4 regions of the Fusobacterium sp. IOR10 genome follow, and region 3 is predicted to be linked to each of the others. Evidence: riboswitches for the same ligand, from Rfam matches in the RefSeq annotation. Region 3 holds a riboswitch; each other region holds the start of a gene.
What was found. Region 3 has a riboswitch for thiamine pyrophosphate ahead of tenA (thiaminase II). Riboswitches for the same ligand answer to the same signal wherever they lie in the genome.

Region 1 (5,314 bases), on a different contig from region 3:
TGACAATTGCTGCTTTTATTGGTGCTGGTGGACTTGGATATTTAGTTTTCTCTGGAATCAGAACTGTTAACAATTTGCAAATTTTATCTGGAGCTATACCTGCATGTTTGCTAGCTTTAACTATTGATGCCCTAGCTGCTCTTGTGGAAAAATTAGTTACTCCTATTAGTTTACAAAAATCTAATGTTTACAAAAAACGTAAAAATAGAATGTTTGCAAAAATCATTTTATTATTCTCACTTTTATTAGTTGTATTTTCTTTTGTCTACACAGGTTTATCAAAGGAAAAAGTTGGAGACAGGAATATAACTATTGGTTCAAAGGATTATACTGAACAAATTATTCTTAGTAATTTAGCTGCTGACATGATTGAAGAAAATACAGATATTACTGTTACACGTAAAACTCATCTTGGTGGTACTCAAGTTTGTTTCTCAGCTTTAAATGAAAAAGAAATTGATATGTATATGGAATATAGTGGTTCTGCATTTGTTGATATTTTAAAACATAAACCAATTAGTGATGTTGAAAAGGTTTATAACATTGTAAAAAAAGAATTAAAATCAGAATATAACATAACAGTATTACCACAAATGAGTTTTAATAATACTTATGTAATGGCAGTAACAAAAGAAACTGCTCAAAAATATAATTTAGCAACAATTAGTGATCTTGCTAAAGTTTCACATAAATTAGTTTTCGGTGCTTCTTTTGAATTTTTAAATAGAGAAGATGGATTACCTGGACTTATGGAAAAATATAATTTTAATGTTAAAGATACTAAAGCTCTAGATGACTCTGCAAAATATATTGCTTTAGGAAATAAAAATACTGATGTTGCTGATGCTTTTGCCACTGATGGTTTACTTAAAAAATATGACTTAATTTCTCTAAAAGATGATAAACATTTCTTCCCACCTTATTATGCTATGCCTATATTAAGGGATGATGTTTATGAACAATATCCTGAAATCAAAGGAGCTTTAACAAATTTATCTAAAGCTTTAACTGATGAAGTTATGACAAGCTTAAACTATCAAGTTGATGAATTACATGAAAAACCAGAAGATGTTGCTAAAAAATTCTTAATAGAAAATAATTATTTTAAAGATTAATTTAACATTTTGTTATCTTATTTTAAAAAAATGTTATATATCCCCATATATTTTTATTAATTTAATATTGATTTTTAAGGTCTTATGAAGTATAATTTTTATGTATTTGTAAAAATATAGATAATCTTATTTCATAATAGTGTTATGATATAATAACGGAGGTTTTTATGGCTCGAACTTTAAAATTTTCAAAAGATAAAATTTTAAATGTTGCCTACAACATTTTAATAACAGAAGGAATGAAAAGTGTTACAGCTAGGAATATAGCTGCAAAACTAAATTCTTCCACTATATCTATTTATTCTAATTTTGGATCTATGACAGTATTAAAAAATCAATTATCTAAAGTTGCGAAAAATAAACTTTTTGATAAAGTGGCTATTAATTATACTGATTTAAGTCTTTTGAATATAGGTATTGGAATTTGCTTGTTTGCAAAGGAAGAAAAGGCACTTTTTAGAGCAATATTCATGAGAGAAAATTTATCTAAGAATTTTTTAGATGAACTAGTTGAAGAGTTAAAGGGCCTAGTTTTTAAAGGCTTTAAAGAAGGAAGCAGCTACAATTTTCTTGAAGATGAAACAATTGAATGGATGTTAAAAAAAGGTTGGTGGTATGTTCATGGCTTTGCCTGTCTCATTTGTTCTGGATTCTATGATCCTACATATGAAATGATTGAACATGAACTAAAGGAAAACGGAAATGTTATTTTAAAAGAGGCGCTTTGTTTTAACAAATCAATAAAAATAAACAAGTAATATATGGGGAGAAATTTATTATGAAAAAATCACTTATACTTTTGTCAATACTGGCATCTGCTACTGCTTATGCTGGAAGTATTGACTACCTTGCAGAACAAGACGCTGAGTATTTCGCGCATCCTTCTATGATTGGTAAAATTGGAACTTCAGCTGCTTTTTATAATCCAGCTGGTACTGTATTTATGGAAGACGGAACTTATTTTAAGATTAATTCACAAACAGTATTTAAAAATTACAAAATGGAAACTAATTATCCAACTATTGCAAATGGAGGTACCCACGAAAGTGATCACCCTTCTGCTTTGGTTCCTTCTGTTCAGTATGTATCTAAGAAAGGGGATAGATCTTACTTCATCCATTCAGGAGTTGCAGCTGGTGGAGGAGCATTAAAATATGAGGGAGGTCTTACTGCATTTGAAGTACTTGGAGAGGCAGTTCAAATCTCTGCCGCTAAAGGAATTGGTTATTTTAAAGATGATGCTCATCCTAGTGCTGCTATAACTTATTTGGACAGTCCTGAAACTGTTGGATCTTCATACTATATTAACACAAATTTTGGTATAGCTCAGAAGTTGACTCCTAAATTCAGTGTTGGAGGAGCTATTAGATTTATTTATGCCACAAGAAATTTAGATTGTACTGCTAACTACAACTTTGCATTAGATGGGAATTCTTCAGATACTCAAAATCTTCAAGTTCAGCTTGATGCTGAAAGAACAGCCTATGGAGTTGGGGGAGTTCTTGGATTTGACTATAAGGCAACTGATAAATTAAATATTGGGTTTAAATATGAATCTGAAGTGGAACTATATTTTAAATCTGAAAAAGGAAGAGATGGATTAACAGCTACTTTAGATCCTGTTGATGAAGGTAACTCTGCTAAAATCGTAGGAACTTTATTAAGCCAAAAAGTAATTAGTGAATGGACTGATAAGGAAAGAAGAAATTTACCAGCTACTATGTCTCTTGGGCTGTCATATGAGTTAAATGATAAAATTACTTTACTTACAAGTGGAAATTATTATTTTATAAAAGAAGCTAACAGAGATGGAGCTTATGATAATTATGATAATGGATATGAAATTTCTTTTGGAATAGATTATAAATTAAATGAAAAAGTTGTTTTAATGGCAGGGTACCAATACACAGATACTGGAGCTAATGAAGACACTTACAAGGATACTGATTTTGCCCTTGATGCTAACTTATATGGAGTTGGTATTCAATATTCCCCTGTGGAAAATAGAACCTACACATTAACATATTCTTATGTTGATTATAAAACTGACCAAGCTAGTACAGATTATTCAAACAGTGGTACTGGAACTATTTTCAGTAAAACTGTACAAGCTGTTGCTATATCTGCTGAGTTTAAATTCTAGTTTTTTATTAAAACTTTAATTCTTACACTTGACAGAAAAATTATATAGATGTATAATCACAACGTATTAAACAAATAAATATAAAATAACTTACTAGGGGAGCCTTAACAGGCTGAGAGGAGATCTAATCTCGACTCTTATTACTTGAACCAGATAATGCTGGCGAAGGGAAGTAAATAAATTAACCTTTTTTAGGAGAACTTTTTTAAACTCCAAAACAATTATTAAGTTATATTAATGGTTAATTTTTTACAGATAATAAAAAAAGCTCTAACTAATAAGTTAGAGCTTTTTTTATTAAATTTTTTAAGGAGGAAACTGTGAATATTATACTTAATGGATCTAATGAAATATTAGAAAAAGAAATTTTTGCTGATAATTTTATAAAAAAAATCTCAAAAGAAAAAAATATAAATTTATCTGGAGCTGTAATTCTAATTAATGACCTTATTATAAAAAAAGAAAATTGGCATAAAACTATAATAAAAGAAAATGATAATATTGAAGTTTTATCTTTCGTTTCTGGAGGATAATAATAAATTATTTTAATATATTGAAAAATAAAACTATATACTTAAGGAGATTAAAATGGATAATTTAATTTTAAAAGGACATGAGTTTCAAAGTAGGCTTTTAACTGGAACAGGTAAGTTTGCTGATAAAAATACTATTGCTCCAATGCTAAATGCAAGTGAATCTAATATTATTACTATGGCTCTTAGAAGAGTTAATTTTTCTGATCCAAAGGAAAATATATTGAACTATATTCCAAAAGAAGTAACATTACTTCCAAATACTTCTGGAGCCAGAAATGCTGAAGAAGCTATTAAAATAGCTAGAATAGCTAGGGAAGCTGGATGTGGAGACTTTATAAAAATAGAAATAATTAATGACATGAAGTACTTAATGCCTGATAATGAAGAAACTATTAAAGCAACTAAAGTATTAGCTAAAGAAGGATTTATTGTTCTTCCTTACATTGTTCCTGATTTAATAGCTGCAAAAAAACTAGAAGAAGCTGGGGCTGCTGCTGTTATGCCTTTAGGTTCTCCAATAGGTTCCAATAGAGGACTATTAACTAAGCCATTACTAGAAATGATTAATGAAAACAAAAAAATACCAGTTATTATTGATGCTGGAATAGGTGCTCCTTCCCAAGCTGCTGAAGCTATGGAGATGGGTGTTGACGCTGTTTTAGTAAATACTGCCATATCAACTGCTGAGGATCCTGTTAAAATGGGAGAGGCCTTTGCTATGGCTGTTAAGGCTGGAAGAATGGCTTATCTTGCTAAACTTGCTAAAACTTCTAAATTTGCAAATGCTTCCTCTCCTTTAACAGATTTCTTATTTAGAGGTGATAAATAATGGGATTTTATTCTGTTTTAGAAAAATGGCAAAATTTTGATTTTGAAAATTATTTTTCCAATGTAACTGATGAGAATGTTATTGAAAGTATTCACAAAGATAATTTAGATGAATTTGATCTTCTTAATCTTTTATCTCCAATTGCTAAAAATCATCTTGAAAAAATGGCTGTTAAGGCTAATCTAATAAAACAACAATATTTTGGAAATGTAATATCTTTATATATACCTATTTATATTTCTAATTTTTGTACTAATAATTGTGCTTATTGTGGTTTTTCTAAAAAAAATCATATAATTAGAAAACATCAAAACATTGAACAAATAGAAGAAGAAGCTAAAGAAATAGCTAAAACTGGTATTGATCATATACTTCTATTAACTGGAGAAGCTAAAGAAATTGATACAATGGATTATTTAAAAGATGCTATTAGGGTTTTAAAAAAATACTTTGACTCTGTTTCTATAGAGGTTATGCCACTTGAAGAAGAAGAGTACAAAGAATTGAAAGAAATCGGACTTGATGGATTAACAGTGTATCAAGAAACTTATAATGAAGAAATTTATGATCAAGTTCATATAAGTGGAAAGAAAAAAGATTATCATTTTCGTTTAGATACTCCAGAAAGAGGTGCTAAAGCTGGACTTAGAACTGTTGGAATGGGCCCATTATTTGGTCTTAGTGAAATAAA
Region 2 (5,314 bases), on a different contig from region 3:
TCTTTAGGAGCACATATATTTATGCCCCTTGCTGATGGAATTGGAATGTCCCTTGTGGACAAAAATAAGTTAGGTATGCGTATGGGTCAATTTAAAGGAACATCTGTTACTTTTTTAATGTTATCTTCTACAATTGTTTTCATATGTTTTAAGTTGGATATATTTAGTTTTGTAACAGCAATTAAATGGCCATTTATACTAGCAGGGATATTTTCATTTGTAGCATTAATATTATTAATTTCATTAAATAGAATAATGGGACATCCAGTAATTCATCATAAAAAAACAAAATTTATTTTTAGGAAAAAATATAAATTCTATTATATGCTTGTTATTTTATTTGGAGTTCAAAAACAGATTATGTTAGTTTATGGTCCTTGGGTGCTTATTTCAATATTAGGAAAAAAAACAGATACCCTTGCATTGCTTTCAATTGTAGGAGCTTTTATTGGAATTTTCTTTATTCCAGAGCTAGGAAAATGGCTAGATAGATTTGGAGTTAAAAAATTATTATATGCTGATGGAATTTCATTTGTGGGAGTTTATTTCTTATTTGGATTACTTACAACAGGTTATGTTACAGGTGCACTATCAACAGTTGGATGGCCAGTTTTGCTTGGATATTTAATGGTTATTTTAGATAAAATATCCACACAAATGAGTTTTATTAGAACTGTATATTTGAAAAATATTGTGGAAGATTCATCAGAAATCGTTCCTACCCTTGCCCTTGGATTAAGTATGGATCATTTTGTTTCAATTACTTGTGCTATTTTAAGTGGTGTTGTTTGGAATCTTTGGGGACCACAATATATATTTTATTTTGCAGCTCTCATCTCCCTTGGAAATGTTTATATAGCCTATAAAGTAAAATTATAAAATATAAGTTTAAATTTAACCTTTCTATTTAGTGAAGATATAATTCATTAAATAGAAAGGTTTTTATTTATCTTTATTTTATATAAAAGTTTTAAAATATAGTTGACAAGTTAACTGTTTTAGAATATAATCTAGTTGATTAGTTAACTATATTAAGGAGGGTGATAATGAGTGGAATTATGAATGATCCAGTAGGTAAAGAAATTAATGAATTAAGAAGAGATATGAGAAGATTTTTATATTATCATTTGGATAAATATTCCTTAGGAGATAGTCAATTTGAAATATTGATTGAAGTATATAATGAAAAAGGAATATCTCAAGAACAACTGAGTAAAATCAGAAAAGTTGATAAAGCAGCTACAACAAATGCAGTAAAAAGACTTATGGAAAATGACTATATTTATAGGGAAAGAGATCCTGTGGACAAAAGGGCATATAAGCTTTATTGTACTAAAAAAGGGATTGATTTTATCCCGAAACTTAAAGAAATATTAAAGTTAGAAGATTTCATTATTAATAAAGGAATTTCATTAGATGAAATGAAAATATTTAGAACAGTATTAAAAAAGATAGGATCAAATATTGATAATTATTTTAAAGAGGAGAAGTTAATAAAATGAATGTACTAGAAAGATTAGAAACAGAAAAGATTTCAAAGCTATTAATTGAATTTTCAATTCCAGCTATTGTAGGAATGATTGTATTTGCTCTATACAATATAGTAGACAGGATATTTATTGGAAAAGGAATTGGAGCCTATGCTATGGCAGGTTTAAGTATTTGTTTTCCAATATTTATTATTTATATAGCATTTGGAATGTTAATAGGCCAGGGTGGAGGAAGTGTTCTTTCTATTAAATTAGGGGAGCACGATTATAAGGGAGCTCAAAAAGCTCTTGGAAATACCTTTACACTTTTTATATTGGTAAGTCTATTCCTTTCAATTTTTGGGTATATTTATATTGATAAAATACTTTTAATATTTGGAGCCAGTGAAGTAACCCTTCCCTATGCAAAGGAATATATTTTTGTAATTAATAACTTAGTAATTTTTAATTTTATGTCAATGGGAATTAGTAATCTTGTTAGAGCAGAGGGAAATGCTAAATTTGCCATGCAAACTATGATATTAGGTGCTATTACAAATATTATATTAGATCCCATTTTTATTTTTTATTTTCATATGGGAATTAAAGGAGCTGCTTATGCAACAATAGTTTCAAATATGATAGTGAGTTTAATTAATACATATTATTTTACATTTGGTAAAAAATGTCATGTTAGGTTGAGAAGGGAAGATCTTATTTTAGATATGGAAACTGTTAAAATGATATTATCTATTGGTATATCTCCATTTTCATTGCAATTAACAACAAGTTTAGCTACAGTACTTTGTAATAAAGAACTCCTTCTTCAGGGGGGAGATTTTGCTGTTGGAGCAATGGGAATAATAAATAGTATATATATGTTTCTAAGTATGGTAATTGCAGGTATAAGCACAGGTAGTCAACCTATACTAGGATATAATTTTGGTGCTAAAAAATATAATAGGGTACTTAAAACTTTTAAAATATCTATAATTGCAGCTGTTAGTCTAGGATTTTTTTTAATGGTATGCATTTTTATTGTTCCTAGTATTTTTATAAATTTATTCAATGATGGAAATCAAGAAATATTGAAAATTGGAATTAATGGAATAAGAATATACTTTTTATTAATACCTTTAAATTGTTTTTATATAGTTGGATCAAACTATTTTCAATCTATAAATAAGGCTAATAAATCTTTATTTTTAAATCTTTTAAGACAAATTTTTCTAGTTATTCCATTATTATTAATACTTCCACATTATTTTGGTATTAGCGGTATTTGGATGATATTTCCCATAAGTGATCTCATTGTATTTGCAGTAACAGTGATATTTTTAAAAAGACATATGACAAAAATGAGAAGATTAAATTATGCAAGTTTAGCTTAAAGATTGTCCATATTTCCTATATTTTTTAGGTTGTTGTATGAAAAATAAAATAATAATTATTCTTTAAAATTTAAATTATATATGATAAAATACCCTTTTAAAGTTACAGAGGAGGAATAAAATTAAATCATATAAAGAAATTGTTGAAATAATTTATAATAAGTTAACTATATGGAGAAACTTTACTTTAGTGGAGCTTCTATATGTTATAGCTATAGTAATAATGATTCCACTAGGTTTTTTAATATTTAAATTAGCAGTGGAAGGAAAATTAACATGGGGACACGTACTATGGATTAATCTATTGTTTGGTTAAAATATTTTAAAATTAGTGTAAGATATTGACTTATATATTACTTTGTAGTAATATGAGTAGTATTAAATTTAATGAAATTAAGAATATTTGGGGAGCTGCTAAAAGCATGCTGAGATTGGAATGTATTAGTTCAAAACTCTTAGAACCTGATGTAGGTAATTCTACCGTAGGGATTATAGACGATTAATCGTAGTTTTATATTTTATATTGCAAAGATTAGGTCATAACCCTATAGGTTATGACTTTTTTTATTTACATTGATTTTTAGAGGGACAAATATTCTTAATAAAATATATAACTAAAACTAGGAGGAAGAACAGTTGAATTTAAAATGTGGAATAAGTGATGTTGTTGGTGCTAGAATAGGAGTTTATCCTATGCAAGATAATTTTGTAGAGGTAATTTTAGGTGCCTTGAAAGAAACTGATAAAACAGGACTTTATGTTGTAACAGACGATTTAGGAACAATAATACAAGGAAAAAGGGAACGTGTTTTTGCCTATGTAAAGGAAGTATTTTTACGTACAGCCCATGCAGGGGAACATGTAGTTGCAAATGTTTTATTTTCAGTGGGATGTCCAGGAGATGTACCAGAAGATTTTGATTTTGATGCAAAGGCAAAATCTGTGGAACTTCCAATGGAAGATATGCCAATTGCTTGTGCTTGGTCACTATATCCCCTTGGAAGCAAAGAATATTTTCAAGTAATTGTGGAAGAAGTTGAAAAGGCTATGGAAATGTCCAAAGTGGAAGTTGAAAGTTATCATTATTGTACAAGATTAGATGGAAAAGCAAGGGATATATTTAACTTACTTGAAACATCCTTTGAAGGGGTATCAAAAAGAATTCACCATACAATTATCCATGCAACATTTTCAAAGGGAAGCCCATCAAAAACAAAGGAAAAAATTCATATATAATTATAGGGGGAAGAAAATGATTAAAAAATTAGGTTGGACATTGAAGGATATTATAGTTTTATGTGTACTTGGAGTTGCTTTTGGAGCTATGTATTTGGGAGGAGTAACTATTTGGGCATTTGCCAATGCAGCTTTTGGTCCTATTGGTCTTGATATAGTGTATGGAATTTGGTTTACAGCATCTATTACAGGGGCATATATAATTCGTAAACCAGGAGTTGCCCTTGGTACAGAATTAATGGCAGCATTAGGTGAAGTTATATTAGGTACACCATCTGGTATTATGGTATTTATTGGTGCAGCAATTCAAGGACTTGGATGTGAAGCAGTTTTTGCTGCAACTGGTTGGAAAAAATATTCAACACCTGTTTTAGTTTTAGCAGGTATGGGTGCCAGTGTAACAAGTTTTATTTATAATTATTTTGCCTATGGATATTCAAAATTTGCCTTTGTAATGTTAGCTAGTATGTTAGCAGTACGTTTAGTGTCAGGTGCTGTACTTTCTGGTTTGCTTGGTAAATGGATTGGTGATGGTCTTGCAGCTACAGGTGCCTTGTCTTCATTCCCATTAGGTCGTGAAAGAGCTAAAAAGAGAGTTAATGGATAATGGCAAAGGTAAAGGTTTTAAATCTATCAGTTGAAATTAATGAAAAATTTATTTTGAAAAATATTAATATGGAATTTGATACAAGGGATAGAATTTTAATTTTAGGAGAAAGTGGTAGTGGTAAATCCACTCTCCTTCTATCTCTTATGGGAATTATTCAAAGATTTAACAACGCTTGTGTAAAGGGAAATATATTTATAGATGGTGTGTCTGTTAAGGATATGAAAATATCCAAAGTAGCTAGAATTTTTGGAATAGTATTTCAAAATCCTGAAAGTCAGTTCTGTTCCCTTTATCCAAAGGATGAGGTAGCTTTTTCTTTGGAGAATCAATGTATGGATCCTTTACTAATGCCTAGTATAATAGAAAAATCATTGGAAGCATTTGATTTTCCAAAGGAAAAAGAAAATCAACTTATTAATACCCTTTCTGGAGGAGAACAGCAACGTCTTGCACTTTCTTCAATTGGTGCTGTGGATTCTCAAATGTTTTTATTAGATGAACCAACTGCAAACTTGGATCCAAAGGGTAGAGAGCAAGTGGTGAAATCTGCTAAGAAAGCTGGGGAAGAGGGAAAGGGATTAATAGTTGTAGAACATAATTTGGAAAAT
Region 3 (5,314 bases):
AACCATTGATTGAGCAGGTCTAAATCCTTGAAGAGGTTCTTCACATGGCCTCTTAGAATGGGTAACAGTATCTCCAACTCTAGAATCTTTAATAGTTTTTAATCCAGTTATAATATATCCAACTGAACCACTTGATAATTCTCCAGTTGATTTCATTACAGGGGAGAATATTCCACATTCAAGGATTTCAACTTCTTTTTTTGTGGACCAAATTTTAACTTTATCTCCCTTTTTAATTGTTCCATCTTCAACTTTTACATAGGTTATAACTCCCCTGTAGTCGTCAAATTTAGAATCAAAGATAAGGGCTCTTAAAGGAGCTTCCTCATCATAACTAGGAGCTGGAATTCTCTCAACTATAGCTTCTAAAAGTTCAGGTATTCCAAGATTTATTTTAGCAGATGCTAAAATGGCGTTGTCAGCAGGAAGACCAATAATGTCTTCAATTTCATTTTTAACTTTTTCTGGATCTGCTGCAGGTAAGTCTATTTTGTTAATAACAGGTATGATTTCAAGATCATTTTCCAAAGCTAAATATACATTTGCTAAGGTTTGAGCTTCTACACCTTGAGCAGCATCAACAACAAGAAGTGCTCCTTCACATGCAGATAAAGATCTAGATACTTCATAAATAAAGTCAACATGACCAGGTGTGTCTATAAGGTTTAATTCATATTGATTTCCATCTTTAGCTGTATATAGTAATGTAACTGCTTGTGCTTTTATTGTAATTCCTTTTTCTCTTTCTAGTTCCATAGAATCTAAAAGCTGGGATTTCATATCTCTCCCACTAACTGTGTGGGTTAATTCCATAAGTCTATCAGCTATAGTAGATTTTCCATGATCTATGTGAGCGATTATCGAAAAGTTTCTTTTAAATTTTTGTAACACTTGAACCTCCAAAAATAAATAATATAGTATATATTATTATAGAAGAAAATAGCGAAAAAAGCAATAAATACTTAATTAAAAGGCCCAATTGCCCTTAATAAATATATTTTCTTTTTTCATATTTTTAGCTATTCCCAAAATATTTAAATCATCTGTTCCAAACATGAAATCAACATGTGTTAAAGAATCATTAACACCATTTTTTTCCATTGTTTCAGAATCCATTTTATCCCCATCTTGTATACAACTAGGATAAGCTTGTCCAATTGCCAAATGACAAGATGCATTTTCGTCAAATAAGGTATTATAAAATAGAATATTTGAATTTGAAATAGGAGAATCAAAAGGCACAAGTGCAATTTCTCCTAGATATTTAGAACCTTCATCTGTATTAATAAGACTTTCTAAAGCTTCTTTCCCGTGAGCTGCTTTAAAATCTATAATTTTTCCATCTTTAAACGTAATGGAAAAGTCTTCAATTAAAGTTCCTCCATAATTTAATGGTTTTGAAGCATAAACAATACCATTTACTCCGTATTTATGAGGAAGAGAAAAAACTTCTTCAGTTGGAATATTGGCCACAAATTCAATATTGTTTTTTGTAACATCCTTACCAGAAGCCCAAATATGATTTTTAGGCATTTGTACAGTTAAATTAGTTCCTAAAGAATTTGTGATAATAAGTTTTTCAAATTGTTTATTATTTAAATAATCCATTTTTTCTTTTAAAGTATCCAAATGTTTTTTCCAAGTTTCTATAGGATCAGGAGTATCAGCCTTTACAGAATAAATAATAGCATCCCATAATTTTTGAACTGCCTTTTCTTCACTACAGTTTTCAAATATTTTTTTAGCCCAAGATTTAGTTGGAACAGATAAAATATTCCATTGTATTTCATTTCCCATAACTTTATCATAGTATGGCTTAAATTTAATGTTTCTAGTTTTTTGAGAAATAGCAATTTTTTCAGAATCAATTCCCTTTAAAAGTTCAGGATCATTTGCAGCAATACTTAAAAAAGCAGCTCCTTTATTTGCATAGGACATAAGAGATTCAAGTTGCCAATCAGGAATATTTTCAAATAACAGTTTATCCTTATAAATAAAATCCATTTTCTTACAAAAATCATCTGACCAATGTACAATAACTTCACTAGCTCCAATTTCATAAGCTTTTTCAACTAATTTTCTAGTGAAATCAGCTGTTTCCACAGGGGACATAATTACTAAACATTGATTTTTTTGTAAATTAATTCCAATTTTTAAAGCAAGTTCAACATAGTTTTCTAAAAATTCTTTATTCAAATTAATTACCTCCAAAAAGTAAATTATAAATCTATAGTAATTTTATCATAAAAAACTTTAAAATAACACAAGTTCTTAAACAAAATTAATTAACCAGGTGATACTGTAATAGTACAATTTATCTTGTTAATCTTGATAAGATTAGAAAAGTGTGTTATAGTTTATTTGTTATGTAATACTACTAGGGGAGCGAGAGCTGAGAATTACCCTTAATTACCTGTTCTAGATAATACTAGCGAAGGGAAGTGGTTAAGCTTTATATCATTTTCTTTTACTGACTATTTAAGTAAATTAAGAAAATGATTTTTTTATTTTAGGGGGAAATATGTTATTTACAGAGGAATTATATTCACATGTTGAGAAAATATGGGCAAGTTATTACGAGCATCCATTTGTGGATGAACTTGGAAGTGGAAAATTAGATAAGGAAAAATTTAAATATTATATGATACAAGATTATTTGTACTTATTAGATTATGCAAAGGTATTTTCACTTGGAGCTATAAAAAGTGATGATGAGGAAACTATGGCTAAATTTTCTAGTTTAGCAGAGGGGACTCTTCATACTGAAATGTCAACTCATAGAAAATATATGGAAAAATTAGGAATAACAAAGGAAGAAATTGAAAATTCAAAACCAGCATTGGCAAATTTATCTTACACTCACTATATGCTAGCAGTTTCTTATTCTGGTGGAATAATAGAAATAGCAGTTTCTGTTTTAGCATGTCTTTGGAGTTATGAATGTATAGGAAGACATCTTTATGAAAAATATGGTTTGCAGGATAATTTTTACAAAGAATGGATAGAGTCATATATTTCAGATGAGTATCATAATTTAACTCTTTGGCTTCTTGAATTAGTTAATAAGTACGGAGAAGGAATAGGAATAAAAAGAAAAGAAAAATTAATTGAAATATTTATAAATACAAGTAGATTTGAATATTTATTTTGGGATATGGCTTATAAAATAGAAGATTAGAGGAGATTATAATGAAGGTTTTAGAATTAGATGAAGTTTCCTTTTCATATGAAGAAGAGGAAGAGCTTATAAAAAAAATATCATTTTCATTAAGTAAAAATGAATTCTTATCAATTATAGGAAGCAGTGGTTGTGGAAAGTCAACTATAATAAAAATTATAGGGGGAATAGAAAAAGAAACAAGTGGGAAGATAAAAAGTTTAAAAACTGCATATATGCCACAAAAAGATTTACTTTTACCATGGAGAACAGTAATTGATAACATACTTTTACCTATAGAATTAAACAAAACATCTATAAGTGAAGGGAGAAAAAAAGGAAAATTTTATTTGGAAAAACTTCATTTAAAGGAATATGAAAACAAGTTACCTCAAGATCTTTCTGGAGGAATGAGGCAAAGGGTATCATTTATAAGAACCCTTTTAACTGAAGCAGATATATTGTTATTAGATGAACCTTTTTCTGCTCTAGATGCAATAACTAAAGGAAAGTTACAAAAATGGTTGTTAGAAACTTTAAGTGAATTTAACAAAAGTGTTATTTTTATAACCCACGATATAAATGAAGCTCTATATTTATCAGATAGAATACTAGTTTGTCAAAATAGACCTCTTGATTCATTTATAGAATATAAATTACCAAAGGTAAAAGATGAAAAATTTATAATAGAAACTAAGAAAAAAATATTGTCAAATATAGGAGGGGAAGAGGAATGAGAAAACCTTCATTAGCATTTTACTCTTCAAGTATATTTTTTATAGCCTGGGAGGTATTTGCAAGATATTTAAATTTAAAATTTGTTTTACCTTGGCCAACTGCTGTTTTAAAAAGAATGTGGGAATTAAGAGTTCCTTTATTTAAATATCATATGTTTGCAACTTTAAAAATAGCTGGAGTATCAATTATTTTATCCTTTGCTTTGGGGATATTTTTAGCAGTAATCATGGATAGGAGTAAAAAGGTTGAAGAGGCTATATATCCAATAATAGTTACAACTCAAACTATACCAACACCTGCAATAGCACCTATATTTATTCTTTGGTTTGGATATAGTATTTGGAGTAAAGTATTGGTAGCTGTATTAATTGCTTTTTTTCCAGTTACAATTAATTTACATGATGGGTTGAAATCAACAAAAAAAGATTATATAGAACTTTTCAAAAGTATGCATGCAAGGGAATGGGATATATTTTGGAAATTAAAAGTTCCATCAACTATACCATATTTTTTCTCATCTCTAAAAATGGCAATTCCTTTAGTTTTAATAGGAGCAGCAATTGGAGAATGGTTAGGAGCAACAGCAGGACTTGGATATTTCAGTAAAAGAATGATGACACAACTAGATGGAGCAGGGGTTTTTGCACCAATAGTTTTAATTTCAATTATAGCTGTATCCTTTGTTAATTTAATTTCTTATTTGGAAAAGAAATTTTTAAAGTGGAGGGGAAATTAATTATGAAATTTAAGCATTTATTAATTATTTTATTAATTGTCATTTTTTCAGGTTGTGGAAATAAATCCAGTGAAAATAAAGGGATTGATAACTTAGAAACTATAGATTTAGTTTTAGATTGGTATCCAACATCTTCAAGTGTTCCAATATACGTAGCTTTAAAAAAGGGATACTATAAGGAAGAGGGAATAAAATTAAATATTCATCTTCCTTCAGGTGTTTCAGATCCTTTAGCTTTAGTAGCTGCAAAAAAGGCTGATTTAGGTTATTATTATATTCATAATACAATTATATCAATTGTAAATGATAATATACCAGTTAAGGCTATAGCTACTACTTTACAGGGATCAGTTAATACGGTAATGTCTTTAAAGGAAAGTAATATAACTCGTCCAAAGGATTTAGAAGGAAAAACAATTGGATATTCAGGTGGACCTTTATCAGAAAAAATGATATTTACAATGATGACAGCAGATGGTGGAGATCCTAAAAAAGTAAAATTAATAGATGTAGGTTTTGAATTATTAACATCTCTAATGACTAAAAAAGTTGACGCTATATTTGGAGGACTTGTAACCCATGAGGTTCCTCTTCTAGAAGAAAAAGGCTATAAAGTTAATTATTTTTTCCCAAGGGATTTTGGAGTTCCTGAATACCCAGAAACATTAATAATTGCAAATAAT
Region 4 (5,314 bases), on a different contig from region 3:
GAAGTATAATACCACTTTCAGCAATTTATGTCAACTGTTTTTTATTTTTATTTTATAATTGTTCAAATTCTTCTTCATCAAAAGAAAGTATTATTTTTTTATTTTTTATTTCCAACTTTCTATATTTAACTCCTGCCATATCCAACATTCTTTTAGAAGCAATGTCTGAAGGTGTATCTTTATATTTTTCAGATAGAAAAATAATCTCTTTTATTCCACTTTGTATTATACTTTTGCTACATTCATTGCATGGAAATAATCCAACATAAATACTACAATTTTTTAAATTTTTAACACTATTTAAAATAGCATTTAATTCTGCATGACAAACAAAAGGATATTTTGTTTCTAAATATTCACCTTTTCTTTCCCAAGAAAAATTATCATCATCACATCCTTGAGGTAGTCCATTATATCCAACTCCTACAATTTTTTTATCAGAATTTACTATACATGCTCCTACTTGTGTACTTGGATCTTTACTTCTTTTTGCTGACAACAAAGCTATTCCCATAAAATATTGATCCCAACTTATATAGTCTTTTCTTTTCATTTAATTTCTCCTTTATAAATTATTTTATAATTTATAATACCCTTATTTTAAAAATTTTTCAAAGATTTATTTTAAATTTATAAAAATAAGAATACTATATAAAAAAGATGACTCCTATAAAACAAAGAAACCACCTTTTATAAATATTATTCAATTTAATTTTATTTTGCTATTTTTTCCTCTAAAACTTTCCCAACTCTAAATTTGACAACTTTTTTAGCTTTCACTTTCATTTTTTTACCTGTTTGAGGATTTCTAACTTCTCTTGCTGCTCTCTTCATTACTTCCCATTTTCCCCAACCAACAAAGCCTACTGTATTACCTTGTTCTAAATTATTAGATACTGTTTCTAAAAAAAGGTTTACTAATTTTTCTGCTTCTTTCTTTGTCATTTCACCTCTTAATGCAATACCATCTACAAATTCTTTTTTTGTCATGCTTAACCCCCTCCTGATTCTTTTGGATATTAGCTTCTACGTTACTTATTTATAGCTCATAATTTAATTTTTGTAAAGCTCTTTTCTTTATAAAGTTTGACTTAATTAAATCAAGAGTATATAATATGAACTGAATTGCTAGGGGAGCTTCGGCTGAAAAAAGATTCGTTCTTGACCCTTATAACCTGATCTAGATAGTACTAGCGTAGGGAAGCTGATTATATTTTATTTTTTGCTTATTTTTTTAATTTAAGCAACTATATTTATTAATTATGCTCTGTACTCTGTACAGAGCTTTTTTTTTACTTTTTTACAAGGAGGAATTATTATGACACAAATGGAATATGCAAAAAAAGGTATTTTTACAAAAGAAATGGAAATTGTATCAAAAGATGAACATATTGAAAAAGATAAACTTATCAAACTTATTTCTAATGGAAAGGTTGTTATACCGTGCAATGTGAATCATAAAAATATTTATCCTAGAGCTATTGGTAAATATATGAAAACTAAAATTAATGTTAATTTGGGAGTTTCTGAGGATTGTTGTAATTATGAAGAAGAACTTGAAAAAGCTAATAAAGCTATTGAATATGGAACTGATGCCATAATGGATTTAAGTACTTTTGGAGATACTAAAAATTTTAGAAAAAACTTAATTGCTAATTGTACTACAATGATTGGAACAGTTCCCATGTATGATGCTGTTGCTAAACTTGGAAAAAATATTAAAGATATGACAGTTGATGATCTTTTTGAAGTTGTTGAAGAGCACTGTAAAGATGGAATTGACTTTATTACTGTTCATGCTGGTCTTAATAAAATTTGTATAGAAAGATTAAAAAATAAAAAAAGAATGACTAAAATTGTGAGCAGAGGAGGATCAATTTTATTTCAATGGATGATACAAAATAATAAAGAAAATCCATTCTATGAATATTTTGATAGACTTCTTGAAATCTGTTATAAATATGACGTTACTCTAAGTTTAGGAGACGGACTTAGACCTGGTTCCATATATGACTCCACTGATGCACCTCAAATACAAGAATTAATTATTCTTGGAGAACTTACTAAAAGAGCTTGGGAAAAAAATGTTCAAATTATCATTGAAGGGCCTGGACATATTCCTATGCATGAAATTTCTACAAATATGCAATTGGAAAAGAAATTATGTCATGATGCTCCTTTTTATGTTTTAGGTCCTATTGTTACTGATATTGCTCCAGGTTATGATCATATTACTGCTGCTATAGGGGGAGCTATTGCTGCTCTTAATGGTGCTAATTTCTTATGTTATGTCACTCCTGCGGAACACTTAAGACTCCCTGATTTAAATGATATGAAAGAAGGAATTATGGCCTCTAAAATTGCAGGACATGCTGCTGATATTTCAAAAGGTATACCACAGGCTATAGAATGGGATTACAAAATGGGAGAATTTCGAGGAAATTTAGATTGGAAAGGAATGTTTAATAATTGTCTAGATAAAGAAAAAGCTCAAGAATATAGACAATCTTCTCAACCTATAGAAGAGGAAGTTTGTACTATGTGTGGAGATCTATGTCCAATGAAACGATGTAATGATATTATTTAATTTCACTTTATAAAAGATTATATATCATGGTGTTAGTATTTAATTTTTAATATTAGCACCATTATTTTTTTGCAAAAAAAAATTACTATATACAAATAGTAATCTAAAGTTATATATGGCTGGGATGGCTGGATTCGAACCAACGCATAACGGAGTCAAAGTCCGATGCCTTACCGCTTGGCGACATCCCAACAACAATAACTATGATATCATAATCTTTTTTTTTTGTCAATCCTTTCTTAAAAAAAATTTAAACATTCTCTTATTCTGCAATTTCTTCTTTTATTTCTAGCTCTTTAACTTCGTTATATTTTTCAATAACAGAATCTGTTATTTCTTTTCTTAAATCCAAAGTTATTGGATGAGCAACATCTTTGTATTCTCCATCTGGCATTTTTCTAGAAGGCATAGCTACAAACATACCCTTTTGACCATCAATAACCTTTAGCCCATGAATAACAAAACTTCCATCAAATGTTAAATCTGCGTAAGCTTTTAATTTAGCATCAGTATCTCCTTTAACTATTCTTAACCTTACATCTGTAATTTTCATTTCAATGCACCATCCTTTTTTATGTAGTATTAACTGTTATAAAAAATTGCATATATATATATTGCAATCTCCTATTTTCTCTTTTAGTTCCTTAATACATATCTTTTTATCATTTGGAAGTAACAAATAATAACAACTACCACTACCTGACATAGAGAAAGTATATTTTTTTATACAATTGATTTTTTCTCTAAAATTTATAATATCCTTATTTTGCTCCAATAGTGATTGTTCTAATACATTTTCATTATATTGATTAATATCATTTAATTTATTGTTTTTCAAACTTTCAATCAAAGTTTTTATATTTGCTTTTTTGGGGTTTTCTAATTTATTATATAGTTTATAGGCTTCTTTTGTTGAAACTCCAAAATTAGGCTTAATTAATAATATTTTGCACTGAAGATTATTTTTTATTTCTATTAATTCTTCACCAATTCCTTGAACTCTACAGGGAATATTTTTTATAAAAAATGGAATATCTGCCCCAATATTTTTTGATAAATCTATCATTTCTTCCTCTGATAAAATACACTTATAGTATTTATTTAACTCCTTAAGAAAAAAAGCTCCATTGGAACTTCCTCCTCCTAAACCAGCTTGACTTGGGATTTTTTTTTCTAAATAAATTTCTATTTCTTCTTTATCTAATCTAGTTATTTCATAAAATTTATTATAAACTTTATAAATAATATTACTTTCATTTGTGGGAATACTATCTATATTACATTTTATTTTTAATTTTCCTTTTTTACCTTTAAATTCTATATCCATTCTGTCTGAAAGTGAAATTGGAAGCATAATCATATCTAATTTGTGATATCCATTGGAATATTTTCCTAAAATATTTAATCCAATATTTATTTTTGCATTACTATAAACAGATACCATTGATTAATTCTCCTTACTTTCTATTTTTAAATCTTTAACTTCTAAAATTTTTGCTAAATCTCCACTTCTGTCTTTAGTTACATTTCCTAAAGGAACCTCTAGTATCTGAAATTTAAAAAATTTATCATAATATTCTAATTCTAAAATATCATTTACTTTTACTTTTGTTCCAGATTTAGCTACTCTTCCATTTATTTTAGCTTTTCCGCTGTCAACAACTACTTTGGCAACAGGCCTTCTTTTTATGATTCTACTTATTTTTAAAAATTTATCTAATCTCATGTTCTCTCCTTTATATTAGGTATACCTTATTTTTACAATAAGTCAATAGCTTATTTTAAAATTTTGATTTTTCCCATAATTTTTCCATTACTTTTAAATCTGAATCTTTTATATTACAATTATCTTCAATGTAATTAAATCTTTTTTCAAATTTATCATTTGATTTTCTCATTATCGTATCTATATTCAATCCACAGTGTCTTGCATAATTTGTCAATGAAAACAACAAATCCCCAATCTCTTCTTCTAAATTTTCTGTATCTTTATTTTTTATTGCTAGTTTTACTTCTTCAATCTCCTCTTGTACCTTAAAAAAAACATCTTCTTTATTTTCCCAATCAAATCCATATATACTTACCTTTTCTTGAATTTTTTGAGCTCTTAATAAAGGTGGCAAATGTTTTGGTATTCCATCTAAAATATATTTTCTTTCTTTAATTTCTTTTTCTGTATTTTTTATTACTTCCCAATTTTTTATAACATCTTCCTCACTTATTGATTCTGCTTTTTTAAATATATGAGGATGTCTTCTTATTAGTTTATTGTTTATTCCTTGAACTACATCTTTTATATTGAATTCTTCCTTTTCATCTGAAATTTTTGCTTGAAAAACAATATGTAATAAAAGGTCTCCCAGTTCACCTTTTAAATTGTCTCCCCCAATATCCATTGCCTCCAATACTTCATAAACTTCTTCTAAGAAATCACCCTTTAAGCTTTCTCTCGTTTGTTTCATATCCCAAGGACACCCATTCTTTCCCCTTAAAATATCCATAATTTCTATTAGCCTATCAAATTCTTTCAATTTTTTCCTCCTCATATTCTTTAAAAAATTCTCTAATATTCTTTGAATATTTTATAGAATCATTTCCATATAATTCACATTTACCAGCTTTAATCATTGATAAAATATTATTAAAATTAATTTTTTTATTATCAAACTTTATAACATATATGCCTTTTTTTTCTTCTTTTATTTCTATTATTCCTATTTTTTTAGC

Region 1: it holds a riboswitch for thiamine pyrophosphate, as region 3 does, so the genes downstream of both, thiS (sulfur carrier protein ThiS) here and tenA (thiaminase II) in region 3, are expected to answer to the same signal.
Region 2: it holds a riboswitch for thiamine pyrophosphate, as region 3 does, so the genes downstream of both, GIL12_RS00740 (YkoF family thiamine/hydroxymethylpyrimidine-binding protein) here and tenA (thiaminase II) in region 3, are expected to answer to the same signal.
Region 4: it holds a riboswitch for thiamine pyrophosphate, as region 3 does, so the genes downstream of both, thiC (phosphomethylpyrimidine synthase ThiC) here and tenA (thiaminase II) in region 3, are expected to answer to the same signal.

What each region holds. Positions count from the first base shown of each region.
Region 1 is NZ_WJWY01000018.1:25,388-30,701, reverse strand. Features, by position in the region: gene GIL12_RS06425 (glycine betaine ABC transporter substrate-binding protein) at 1-1,115, shown strand, start outside; gene GIL12_RS06420 (TetR/AcrR family transcriptional regulator) at 1,283-1,873, shown strand; gene GIL12_RS06415 (OmpP1/FadL family transporter) at 1,894-3,258, shown strand; TPP riboswitch at 3,344-3,446, shown strand; gene thiS (sulfur carrier protein ThiS) at 3,579-3,791, shown strand; gene GIL12_RS06405 (thiazole synthase) at 3,847-4,623, shown strand; gene thiH (2-iminoacetate synthase ThiH) at 4,623-5,314, shown strand, end outside.
Region 2 is NZ_WJWY01000002.1:38,806-44,119, forward strand. Features, by position in the region: gene GIL12_RS00725 (MFS transporter) at 1-879, shown strand, start outside; gene GIL12_RS00730 (MarR family winged helix-turn-helix transcriptional regulator) at 1,047-1,502, shown strand; gene GIL12_RS00735 (MATE family efflux transporter) at 1,499-2,860, shown strand; TPP riboswitch at 3,255-3,367, shown strand; gene GIL12_RS00740 (YkoF family thiamine/hydroxymethylpyrimidine-binding protein) at 3,497-4,096, shown strand; gene GIL12_RS00745 (ECF transporter S component) at 4,113-4,703, shown strand; gene GIL12_RS00750 (ABC transporter ATP-binding protein) at 4,703-5,314, shown strand, end outside.
Region 3 is NZ_WJWY01000012.1:52,682-57,995, forward strand. Features, by position in the region: gene lepA (translation elongation factor 4) at 1-903, opposite strand, end outside; gene GIL12_RS05045 (aminopeptidase) at 967-2,196, opposite strand; TPP riboswitch at 2,370-2,457, shown strand; gene tenA (thiaminase II) at 2,522-3,178, shown strand; gene GIL12_RS05055 (ATP-binding cassette domain-containing protein) at 3,190-3,894, shown strand; gene GIL12_RS05060 (ABC transporter permease) at 3,891-4,631, shown strand; gene GIL12_RS05065 (ABC transporter substrate-binding protein) at 4,634-5,314, shown strand, end outside.
Region 4 is NZ_WJWY01000031.1:165-5,478, forward strand. Features, by position in the region: gene GIL12_RS08370 (dCMP deaminase family protein) at 53-553, opposite strand; gene GIL12_RS08375 (HU family DNA-binding protein) at 715-990, opposite strand; TPP riboswitch at 1,121-1,219, shown strand; gene thiC (phosphomethylpyrimidine synthase ThiC) at 1,313-2,587, shown strand; tRNA gene GIL12_RS08385 (tRNA-Gln) at 2,704-2,778, opposite strand; gene spoVG (septation regulator SpoVG) at 2,850-3,140, opposite strand; gene ispE (4-(cytidine 5'-diphospho)-2-C-methyl-D-erythritol kinase) at 3,177-4,031, opposite strand; gene GIL12_RS08400 (S4 domain-containing protein) at 4,035-4,313, opposite strand; gene mazG (nucleoside triphosphate pyrophosphohydrolase) at 4,369-5,118, opposite strand; gene GIL12_RS08410 (DEAD/DEAH box helicase) at 5,105-5,314, opposite strand, start outside.